2 regions of the Planotetraspora sp. GP83 genome follow, and region 1 is predicted to be linked to the other one. Evidence: predicted binding sites of a transcription regulator. Region 1 holds the regulator's gene; the other holds the start of a gene.

Region 1 (4,788 bases):
TGGCGGCCCTGCGGGTCGCGCCGCCCGACTTGATGGTCCCAGCGGAGGCGTCGGCGCCGCGCATGAAGGAGACCGGGCCGCTGGCCGTGCCACCGCTGGACAGCAGTTCCTTGGACGACCGGATGCGGGAGAGGTTGACTCCCGAGCCCGAGCCGCCCTTGAAGATCACACCCTCTTCCTTGTACCAGTCGAGGATCGACTCCATCTGGTCGTCGACGGCGAGGATGAAACAGGCCGACACCTGCTGGGGGGAGAGCGTGCCGACGTTGAACCACACCGGGGAGTTGAAGCTGAAGATCTGGTGGATCAGGGCGTGCTTGAGCTCGTGGTCGAAGATCTCGGCGTCCTCGTCGCCGGCGAAGTAGCCGTGCTCGACACCGGTCCGGGTGTAGACGCCCACGACCCGGTCGACGAGTTGCTTGAGGCTCCACTCGCGCTGCGGCGTGCCGACGGCCCCGCGGAAGTATTTGGTCGTCACGATGTTGGCCGCGTTGACCGACCAGAACTCGGGGAACTCCACGCCGTGCTGCTCGAAGTTCACCGAGCCGTCGCGCCAGTTCGTCATCACGACGTCGCGACGCTCCCAGCGGACCTCGTCGTACGGGTGCACTCCGGCGGTCGTGAAGATGCGCTTCATCTTGAGACCCTTGCGCGCGCGCTTACGGCCTCCGGCCACCGCGCCCCCCGACCCCGTCACGGTGCCGTTCACTTCCGTCATGACTTCCCCCTCCTAGGGCCGCTGGAGCCCCTGGTGTCGGACCACGTGTCTTCATAACCACATCGTCGCGCCGGCCGGTCCCCGGCGCAGGGGGCGTCCTACTGCTCGCTCGGCGCGGTTCGAGCCACCCTGAGCTGCTCGATCTCCGCCTCGAAGTCGGCCAGCGTCTCGAACCCGCGGTAGACCGATGCGAACCGGAGATAGGCGACCTCGTCGAGATCGCGCAGCGGGCCGAGGATGGCGAGCCCCACCTCGTGCGAGGCGATCTCGGCCGCTCCCGTGCCCCGGATGCTCTCCTCTACACGCTGCCCGAGCTGCGCCAGCGAATCCTCGCTGACCGGGCGTCCCTGGCAGGCCCGCCGTACCCCGGCGATGACCTTGTCGCGCGAGAAGGGCTCGGTGACCCCGCTGCGTTTGCTCACCATGAGCAGGACGGTCTCCTGGGTGGTGAACCTGCGCCCGCACTCGGGGCACGTGCGCCGACGGCGGATGGCCGCCCCGTCTTCGGTCGATCGGCTGTCCACGACCCGCGTGTCCGGGTGGCGACAGAACGGACAGTGCATGCCATCGCCTCCCATGAACGCACACCGCAACCACAAGCTGTGGTGAACTTACATCGATGTGACTACTAGATGTTGTGGTCCAACCGTAGAAGTGCCCGTCCATGAACGCAAGTCGAAGCGCCCCTCGCACCCGAAGTCGCTGTTCAGCCAGCGTGTCGCGGCGGAGTGGGAGGCCACCCTCAGGCCGGAGGGTTCCGGGCGCGAGAGACTAGCCGGGCATCCCGCTCGGGAGATAGAGCCGGGTGCCGGGCTGGATGAGCGAGTCGGATAAGCCGTTGAGGTTCATGATCTGCCGGACAAACGGGGCGGGGTCGTCCCCCTCACTGACGGCGTCGGCGATCTTCCAGAGCGTGTCACCCCGCTGGACGGTGACGTACGGCAGGCCGCTCCGGGCGGGCGAGGCGGGGCCACTGGAGGCGGTCACGGCGGCGTGGGTGCCCAGCCAGAGCACGCCGAGCGCGAGGGCCGTGACCACGGTGACCAGCACGATCTTGCCGCGCCGGGTGAGGCGCAGCGGGGGGTCGGGACGTTTGGGGACGGGACTGGGGACCGGTCGCATGACTACCTCCCGGAACTGTTTCCTGAGCTGCGCGGACACAGTCACGAAGAAGATCGGAAAATCGAACACGATGTCGATCGAACTCCCGTACGATGTTGTACACCACGACGCCGACGATTTCGAGGACAATCGAACAATTGTTTGATAATGATCTTGAATCGCGGTACGGTCGCTCTGTGCGACTTGAGGAACACGGATTGAGAGGTGGCATCGTGAGTGACCGAAGTGCGCAAGATCAGAGCGTCGGCGACCTCGCCGTGCGCAGGCGGGACTCGCTTGGTCTCACCCCGAGGCAGCGCAAGATCCTTGAGGTGATCCGCGACTCGGTCCAGCAGCGCGGCTACCCGCCGTCGATGCGGGAGATCGGGGAGGCGGTCCAGTTGACCAGCACCTCCAGCGTGTCGCATCAGCTCACCGCGCTCCAGCGCAAGGGCTACCTGCGCCGCGACCCGCACCGGCCGAGGGCCCTGGAGGTCCGGTTGCCGGGCGAGCCGGTGCTGTGGGTGGATCCGGACGCCGCGGAGGAGGACAGCGGCTTCAACCGCCCCACGGCGGCCTACGTTCCGCTTGTGGGCCGCATCGCCGCCGGTGGCCCGATCCTGGCCGAGCAGAGCATCGAGGACGTGTTCGCCCTGCCGAAGCAGCTCGTCGGCGAGGGCACGCTGTTCCTGCTCCAGGTGACCGGCGATTCGATGATCGAGGCGGCGATCGCCGACGGCGACTGGGTCGTCGTCCGGCAGCAGCCGGTCGCGGACAACGGCGACATCGTGGCCGCCATGATCGACGGCGAGGCCACGGTCAAGACGTTCAAGCGCAAGGACGGGCACGTGTGGCTGGTGCCGCACAACCCGAGCTACGAGCCGATCCCCGGCGACGAGGCCACCGTCCTGGGCAAGGTCACCGCGGTCCTGCGCAAGCTGTAGCCCTGCACCGCTCCGCGGCGGCACCACGTCATCATGGCGTCACCGCGGAGCACTGTGCCAGCTTGCTGATGCCGGCTTACCCCGTGCCAAGCATCACGGCACGATGTTGACCAGCTTCGGGGCGCGGACGATCACGTTGCGGGGCGCCCCGTCCAGGTACGGCTGGACCTTGTCCGAGGCCAGGGCCAGCGCCTGCAGGTCGGCGTCCGAGATGTCCGGCGAGACCTCCAAGCGGTCACGGACCTTGCCGGCCACCTGAACGACCGCCGTGACCGACTCCCGCACCAGCAGCGCGGGCTCCGCGACCGGCCATCCGGCCCTGGCGACCGACGGCCCGTGGCCGAGCCGCTCCCAGCCCTCCTCCGCCACGTACGGCGTGATCAGCGACAGCATGACCGCCAGCGCCTCAGCGGCCTCTCGGACGGCCGGATCGGCGGCGCCGGGCCCCGAGTCGATCGCCTTACGGGCGGCCGAGGTCAGCTGCATCATGCGGGCCACCGCGACGTTGAAGTGGTAGCTCTCGATGAGCCTGGTGACCTCGTCGATCGCCCGATGGGTGACCTTGCGCAGCGCCAGGTCACCGGTGGAGAAGTCCACACTTGGGGCCGAGGCCGCGCCGGCTTCCGTCATCACCCGGAACGCGCGGGCCAGGAACTTCTGCGACGCGGCAGCCGAGACGTCGGCCCAGTCGATGTCGTCCTCGGGCGGCCCGGCGAACAGCATCGTGAGCCTGACGGCGTCCACGCCGAACGCGTCGATCTGCTGGCCCAGGTCCACGCCGTTGCCCAGCGACTTGGACATGGCCTTGCCCTGGTTGATGACCTGCCCCTGGTTCAGCAGCCGCAGGAAGGGCTCGCTGAAGTCCACCATGCCCATGTCGTGCAGGACCTTGGTGAAGAACCGGGTGTACAGCAGGTGGAGCACCGCGTGCTCCTGCCCGCCGATGTACTGGTCGATCGGGCCCCACAGGCGCACCTTCTCGACGTCGAACGGCCCGCCGGTGTAGTGGGGGTCGACATACCGCAGGTAGTACCACGAGGAGTCGACGAAGGTGTCCATCGTGTCGGTGTCCCGCTGGGCGGGGCCGGAGCACTTGGGGCACTCCACGTTGACCCAGTCGGTGGCGCCGGCCAGCGGCGAGACGCCCTTGGGCTTGAGGTCGGCGCCGCGCAGGTCGGGCAGCGTGACGGGCAGTTGGTCGTCCGGGACCGGGACCTCGCCGCAGTCGGGGCAGTGGATGATCGGGATCGGGGTGCCCCAGAACCGCTGACGCGACAGCAGCCAGTCGCGCAGCCGGAAGTTGACGGCCGCCTTGCCGGTGCGGCGCTCGGCCAGGACCTCGATGATCCGCTGGATCGCCTCGTCCTTGGACAGCCCGTCGAGCGGGCCGGAGTTGACCAGGGTGCCCTCGCCCGGCGTGGCGACGCCCGTCTCCCCCGGGTCGGCCAGCCCGGTGTGCACAACGACCTGCACGGGCAGGCCGAACTTCAGGGCGAAGTCGAGGTCGCGCTGGTCGTGGGCCGGCACCGCCATGATGGCGCCGTGGCCGTAGTCCGACAGCACGTAGTCGGCGGCCCAGACCGGGATGCGCTCGCCGTTGACCGGATTGATGGCGTAGGTGCCCAGGAAGACGCCGGTCTTCTCCTTCTCGGTCGACAGGCGCTCGATGTCGGAGAGCTTGGCGACCTCGGCCTTGTAGGCGGCCAGGGCCTCGCGCCGCCCGGGAGCGACGATCTCCTCGGCCAGCGGCGCGTCGGCGGCCACCACGAAGAAGGTCGCGCCGTACAGCGTGTCGGGGCGCGTCGTGTAGACGGTGACCGGCTCGTCGCGGCCCTCGATCTGGAACTGGACGTCCGCGCCCGTGGAGCGGCCGATCCAGTTGCGCTGCATGGTCAGAATGCGCTCCGGCCAGCCGCCCTCCAGCTGTGCCATGTCGTCTAGCAGCCGGTCGGCATAGTCAGTGATCTTGAAGTACCACTGGGTCAGCTCGCGGCGGACCACCTCGGCGCCACACCGCTCGCACCT
Region 2 (4,788 bases), on a different contig from region 1:
CCTGGGCGCGCTGGGCTTGATCAACCTTGGGGTCGTCATCGGCGCCGGCCTGGGCGCGTCCGCCGCCACCGGGCTCGCCGCCGATCTCCCGCCGGACATGGCCGGCATCGTGATCGGCGCGGTTTTGTGGTTCGTGCTCGGCTACGCCTTCTTCTCCGCGCTCGCCGCCGCGTTCGGCTCGCTGGTCTCCCGCCAGGAGGAGCTCAACACCGTGCTGACGCCGATGACGATGCTGATGACTCTCACCTACCTGGTGGCGTATCTCGCCGCCGTCCAGCCCACGGGCACGGTCGCCCGCATCCTGTCGCTGGTGCCGCCGTTCTCCTCGATGGTCATGCCGGTGCGTACGGCGGCGGCCGAGGTGCCGGTCGGGGAGGTCGCCCTGTCGGCGGCCCTCATGGTGGTGGCCGTGGTCGTCATGCTGCTGGTCGGGGCCCGGATCTACCAGAGGGCCGTCCTCCGCACCGGCGCCCGCGTCAAGCTGACAGAAGTCGTGCGGCAAGGCGGCCAAGGGTTACGTCGATGATCTGGACCTTGCCGGGCAGCGATTCGCGGCCGTCCCACCACGTGAGGTCGGCGATCTCGTCGTTCGGGATGAACCCGTCCCGCGGCGCGGCCTGGGCGGTGTAGATGGCGCTGTACTCGGCGCGCCCGCCGAGAAGGAACTCGGCATACCCGGCGAAGGCCAAGCCGGAGTCGGTCACCTCGTGACCGGTCTCCTCGCGCAACTCGCGCACGGCCGCCTCGCGCGGTGTCTCCCCGGGATCGATCCTGCCGCCGGGCAGCTCCCACTGCCCGCGGAACCGGTCGAACACGAGCAGGAGCCGGTCACCGCACCAGAGGGCGACCAAGGACGACGGCAGCGGGGCGTCGTCGAGACGGACATCCTCCAAGACGCGATGGAACGCCACCAGCGCGTTGCCCGCCGCCTCGTCAACGGCGAGAGGCTCGCTCATCGGGCGCATCAGCCGGTGCCGGAGAGGAGCTTCTTGATGGTTTCGGCCGCGAGGCCGGGATCCTCGGCGTTCTCCTGGCCGTCCGGCGACCACAGGAAGAGCCAGCCGTCCTTCGCGGGCGAGGCGAAGACGATCGTCTGCTTGCCGGTCCGGGGATGCCAGACCCACAGCATGGGGTCGTCCCCGCCGAGCAGCCGGCCGACGAGGCCGTGGTCGGGGAGTTGCCCCGCGAGCGCCTCCAGGAAGGTACGGCGCTGCGGACCGTACGCGCTGGTGCTCGTCACATGGCCGCCTTGGGGAGGAGATCCGGCTTTCCTCTAAGGGTCGCCGCAGGTCAGTAGGCAAACAACCACGGGGAGGTAATGCCCGGGAATGTAACGGCGGAGTTGGGGTCCCGGGTGATGGCGTGTTCGGTAGGTGATCGAACAGCCGTTCGGCTATATTGAAGGGGTCGCCGCCGGGGTGCGGCAGACTGCGGCGAGCTTCTGAGGCGCGAATGCGGGAAGCTCAAGAAAATGTCGGTGGCACCCCGTAGCTTTCCGGTGACCGAGCAGACGACAACCCTTCCAGGGGGCACCCAATGGCAATCAACGACCGCGAGAAGGCCCTTGAGACCGCCCTCGCGCAAATCGAGCGGCAGTTCGGCAAGGGCTCCGTCATGCGTCTCGGCGACGACGCGCGTGCCCCGATCGAGGTCATCCCGACCGGCGCGATCGCTCTCGACGTCGCCCTCGGCATCGGCGGCTTCCCCCGCGGCCGGATCGTGGAGGTCTACGGTCCGGAGTCCTCGGGTAAGACGACCGTGGCGCTGCACGCCGTGGCCAACGCGCAGAAGGGCGGCGGGATCGCCGCGTTCATCGACGCCGAGCACGCCCTCGACCCGGAGTACGCGAAGAAGCTCGGCGTCGACGTGGACGCGCTGCTCGTCTCCCAGCCGGACACCGGTGAGCAGGCCCTCGAAATCGCCGACATGCTGATCCGCTCCGGCGCGGTGGACGTCATCGTCATCGACTCGGTGGCGGCGCTGGTGCCGAAGGCCGAGATCGAGGGCGAGATGGGCGACAGCCACGTCGGCCTCCAGGCCCGCCTCATGTCCCAGGCTCTCCGCAAGGTCGCCGGCGCCCTGAACCAAACCCGAACAACTGCTATCTTTATCAACCAATTGAGGGAAAAAATAGGTGTAATGTTCGGCTCGCCCGAAACCACCACGGGTGGTAAGGCGCTGAAGTTCTACGCGTCGGTGCGGCTGGACGTCCGGAGGATCGAGACGCTCAAGGACGGCACCGAGCCCGTCGGCAACCGGACGCGGGTGAAGGTCGTCAAGAACAAGATGGCCCCGCCCTTCCGGCAGGCCGACTTCGACATCCTGTACGGCTTCGGCATCTCCCGCGAGGGCGGCCTCATCGACATGGGCGTCGAGCACGGGTTCGTGCGCAAGGCCGGCGCCTGGTACACCTACGAGGGCGAGCAGTTGGGGCAGGGCAAGGAGAACGCCCGCAACTTCCTGAAGAACAACCCCGACATCGCCAACGAGATCGAGAAGAAGATCAAGGAGAAGCTCGGGGTCGGGCCACGCCTGGACACCCCGGCAGAGGCGGCCGCCGCTGCTCCCGCCGCCCCGGCCGCTCCCGCGTCCGGGCGTGGCGCGAAGGCCGCCGCGCCCAAGCCGGGTGACGTCTGATCCCAGCCATGAGGCGCGACGACACCCCGGGCCCGTCCGATGAGATCGGGCCGGGGGACTGGACCTCCGGCCCCTGGGATCTCCCTGACTCCCGGAAAGCGCGAGAACCTTCCGCTGCGCTCGACGATCTCCGTGAGCAGATCCGGCGTCGCGAGGGCGGCCGCCCTGACGGCCTTCCCGGTGGCGCGGGCGGAGTCGGCGGAGAGCGGGCCAGTGAGGGATCGGGCGAGAGGGCGTCGCGCGCCAAGGGCCGGCGGCGGCGCGAAAGCTCTGAAGGGAGCCGAAGCCGCGGGCGGGGCAAGCGGTCAGGATGGTCGCCTGAAGGGCCGGAGGAGGGCTCCCTCGCGAGCCCGGGGCCGGATGCCGATCCGCAGGCGGTGGCGAGAGCGATCTGCCTGCGGCTGCTGACGATGGCCCCGCGGACGCGGGCCCAGTTGGCCGAGGCACTGCGTAAGCGGGAGGTGCCCGAGGAGGCGGCGGAAGCCGTACTGGAACGGTTCTCCGAGGTCGGGCTCATCGACGACGAGGCGTTCGCGGCGGCGTGGGTGAGCTCCCGGCATCACGGACGGGGGCTCGCGCGCCGGGCCCTCGCCCAGGAGTTGCGACATCGCGGGGTCGACGAGGAGACCGTCAAGGACGCGGTGGAGCAGCTCGATCCGGATCAGGAGGTCGAGACCGCCCGCACGCTGGTGGCCCGGAAACTGGCCGCCACGCGCGGCATGGATCCGAAGGCGCGGACCCGCCGGCTGGTCGGGATGCTCGCCCGGAAGGGATACTCGCCCGGCCTGGCGTTCCGCGTGGTCAGGGAGGCGCTGGAAGCCGAGGGCGTGGAGGCGGAGGACCTACCCGAAGAGTTCGAATGAGCAAGGATGCCAGGCCAAATGTCGCTTGGCAGTCCGTCTTTGCTTGCTCGTTACCTCTCCGACGCTTAATCTCGACCGCAGTGAGGAGTTACTCCGCGCAGCGCGGATTGCCATAACGGTGAACGACGACGGACGAGATGCCGGGTGCCCGGCTATCGCGCGACGATATTTGTCCTGGTGACGCCACCGGGCCCTGCTGTGCTGCGTGTGTGACCCCTTGCTTGCGGATAGTCGCGAGGCGAGAGGGGCGGGCGCGCATGGAACCGATCGTGATCGTTCTGGCGGTTGCGGTGGTGCTGCTGGCTCTCGTGGCGACGGCCGCACTCGCCATCGTCATGCGCCGCACCTCGGGCGTCGTCACGCCGGCCGGGCCGTCTACGGAGCAGTTGGCCGAGGTCAAGGCCGAGATCATGGAGCAGGCGAGGCAGGAGGCGGAGGAGATCCGCGCCAAGGCCGAGCTGGACGCGGTCAAGAAGTCCGAGTCCCTGGTGGAGAGCGCCGCCGCGATGCGCAAGGAGGTCGAGGAGGAGTCGCGCATCTTCAAGAACGAGCTCAAGGAGCTCCGCTCCGACCTCGAGCGCCGGGAGAACCGGCTGGCCGAGCGTGAGCAGCGGCTCGATGAGGAGGCCAGGCGGCAGTCCGAGCGGGCCAGGAAGCTCGCCGAGACCGAGACCGAGCTGGCCGACCGCCGCGAGGAGCTCGACCAGGTGGCGGAGCGGCGCAGGGAGATCCTGGAGCGGGTCGCCGCGCTCACCGCCGACCAGGCCAAGGGCGAGTTGGTCAAGGAGATCGAGAACCAGGCCAAGCGCGAGGCCGCGCTGATCGTCCGGGAGATCGAGAGCGAGGCGCGCAAGGAGGGCGAGAAGCGGGCCTGCAAGATCGTGACGCTGGCCGTCCAGCGGGTCGCGACGGAGCAGACCGCCGAATCCGTGGTCAGCGTGCTGCACCTGCCGGGCGACGAGATGAAGGGCCGCATCATCGGCCGGGAGGGTCGCAACATCCGGGCCTTCGAGTCCACGACGGGCGTCAATCTGATCATCGACGACACACCGGAAGCGGTGCTGCTGTCGTGCTTCGACCCCGTGCGTCGGGAGACCGCCCGGCTCACGCTGGAACGGCTCGTCCTCGACGGCCGGATCCACCCCCAGCGCATCGAGGAGGCCTACGAGCGCAGCAAGGCCGAGGTCCAGGACCTGTGCGTCCGGGCCGGTGAGGACGCCCTGGTCGAGCTCGGCATCACCGAGATGCATCCGGAGCTGACCACGCTGCTCGGCCAGCTCCGCTACCG

The links. Region 1 encodes LexA, which represses DNA repair genes until DNA is damaged. Its sites were predicted from a motif close to TCGAACANNTGTTCGA; they were not measured.
Region 2: recA (recombinase RecA) is a predicted target of LexA. The motif match lies at 1,378-1,393, and genes of this name have one in related genera.

Annotation. Positions count from the first base shown of each region.
Region 1 is NZ_JBGCBZ010000032.1:66,918-71,705, reverse strand. It holds gene ABH927_RS31405 (vitamin B12-dependent ribonucleotide reductase) at 1-718, opposite strand, end outside; gene nrdR (transcriptional regulator NrdR) at 817-1,281, opposite strand; gene ABH927_RS31395 (LysM peptidoglycan-binding domain-containing protein) at 1,490-1,840, opposite strand; gene lexA (transcriptional repressor LexA) at 2,050-2,763, shown strand; gene leuS (leucine--tRNA ligase) at 2,857-4,788, opposite strand, start outside.
Region 2 is NZ_JBGCBZ010000004.1:246,548-251,335, reverse strand. It holds gene ABH927_RS07880 (ABC transporter permease) at 1-526, shown strand, start outside; gene ABH927_RS07875 (NUDIX hydrolase) at 477-956, opposite strand; gene ABH927_RS07870 (hypothetical protein) at 965-1,240, opposite strand; gene recA (recombinase RecA) at 1,537-2,637, shown strand; gene recX (recombination regulator RecX) at 2,646-3,500, shown strand; gene rny (ribonuclease Y) at 3,758-4,788, shown strand, end outside.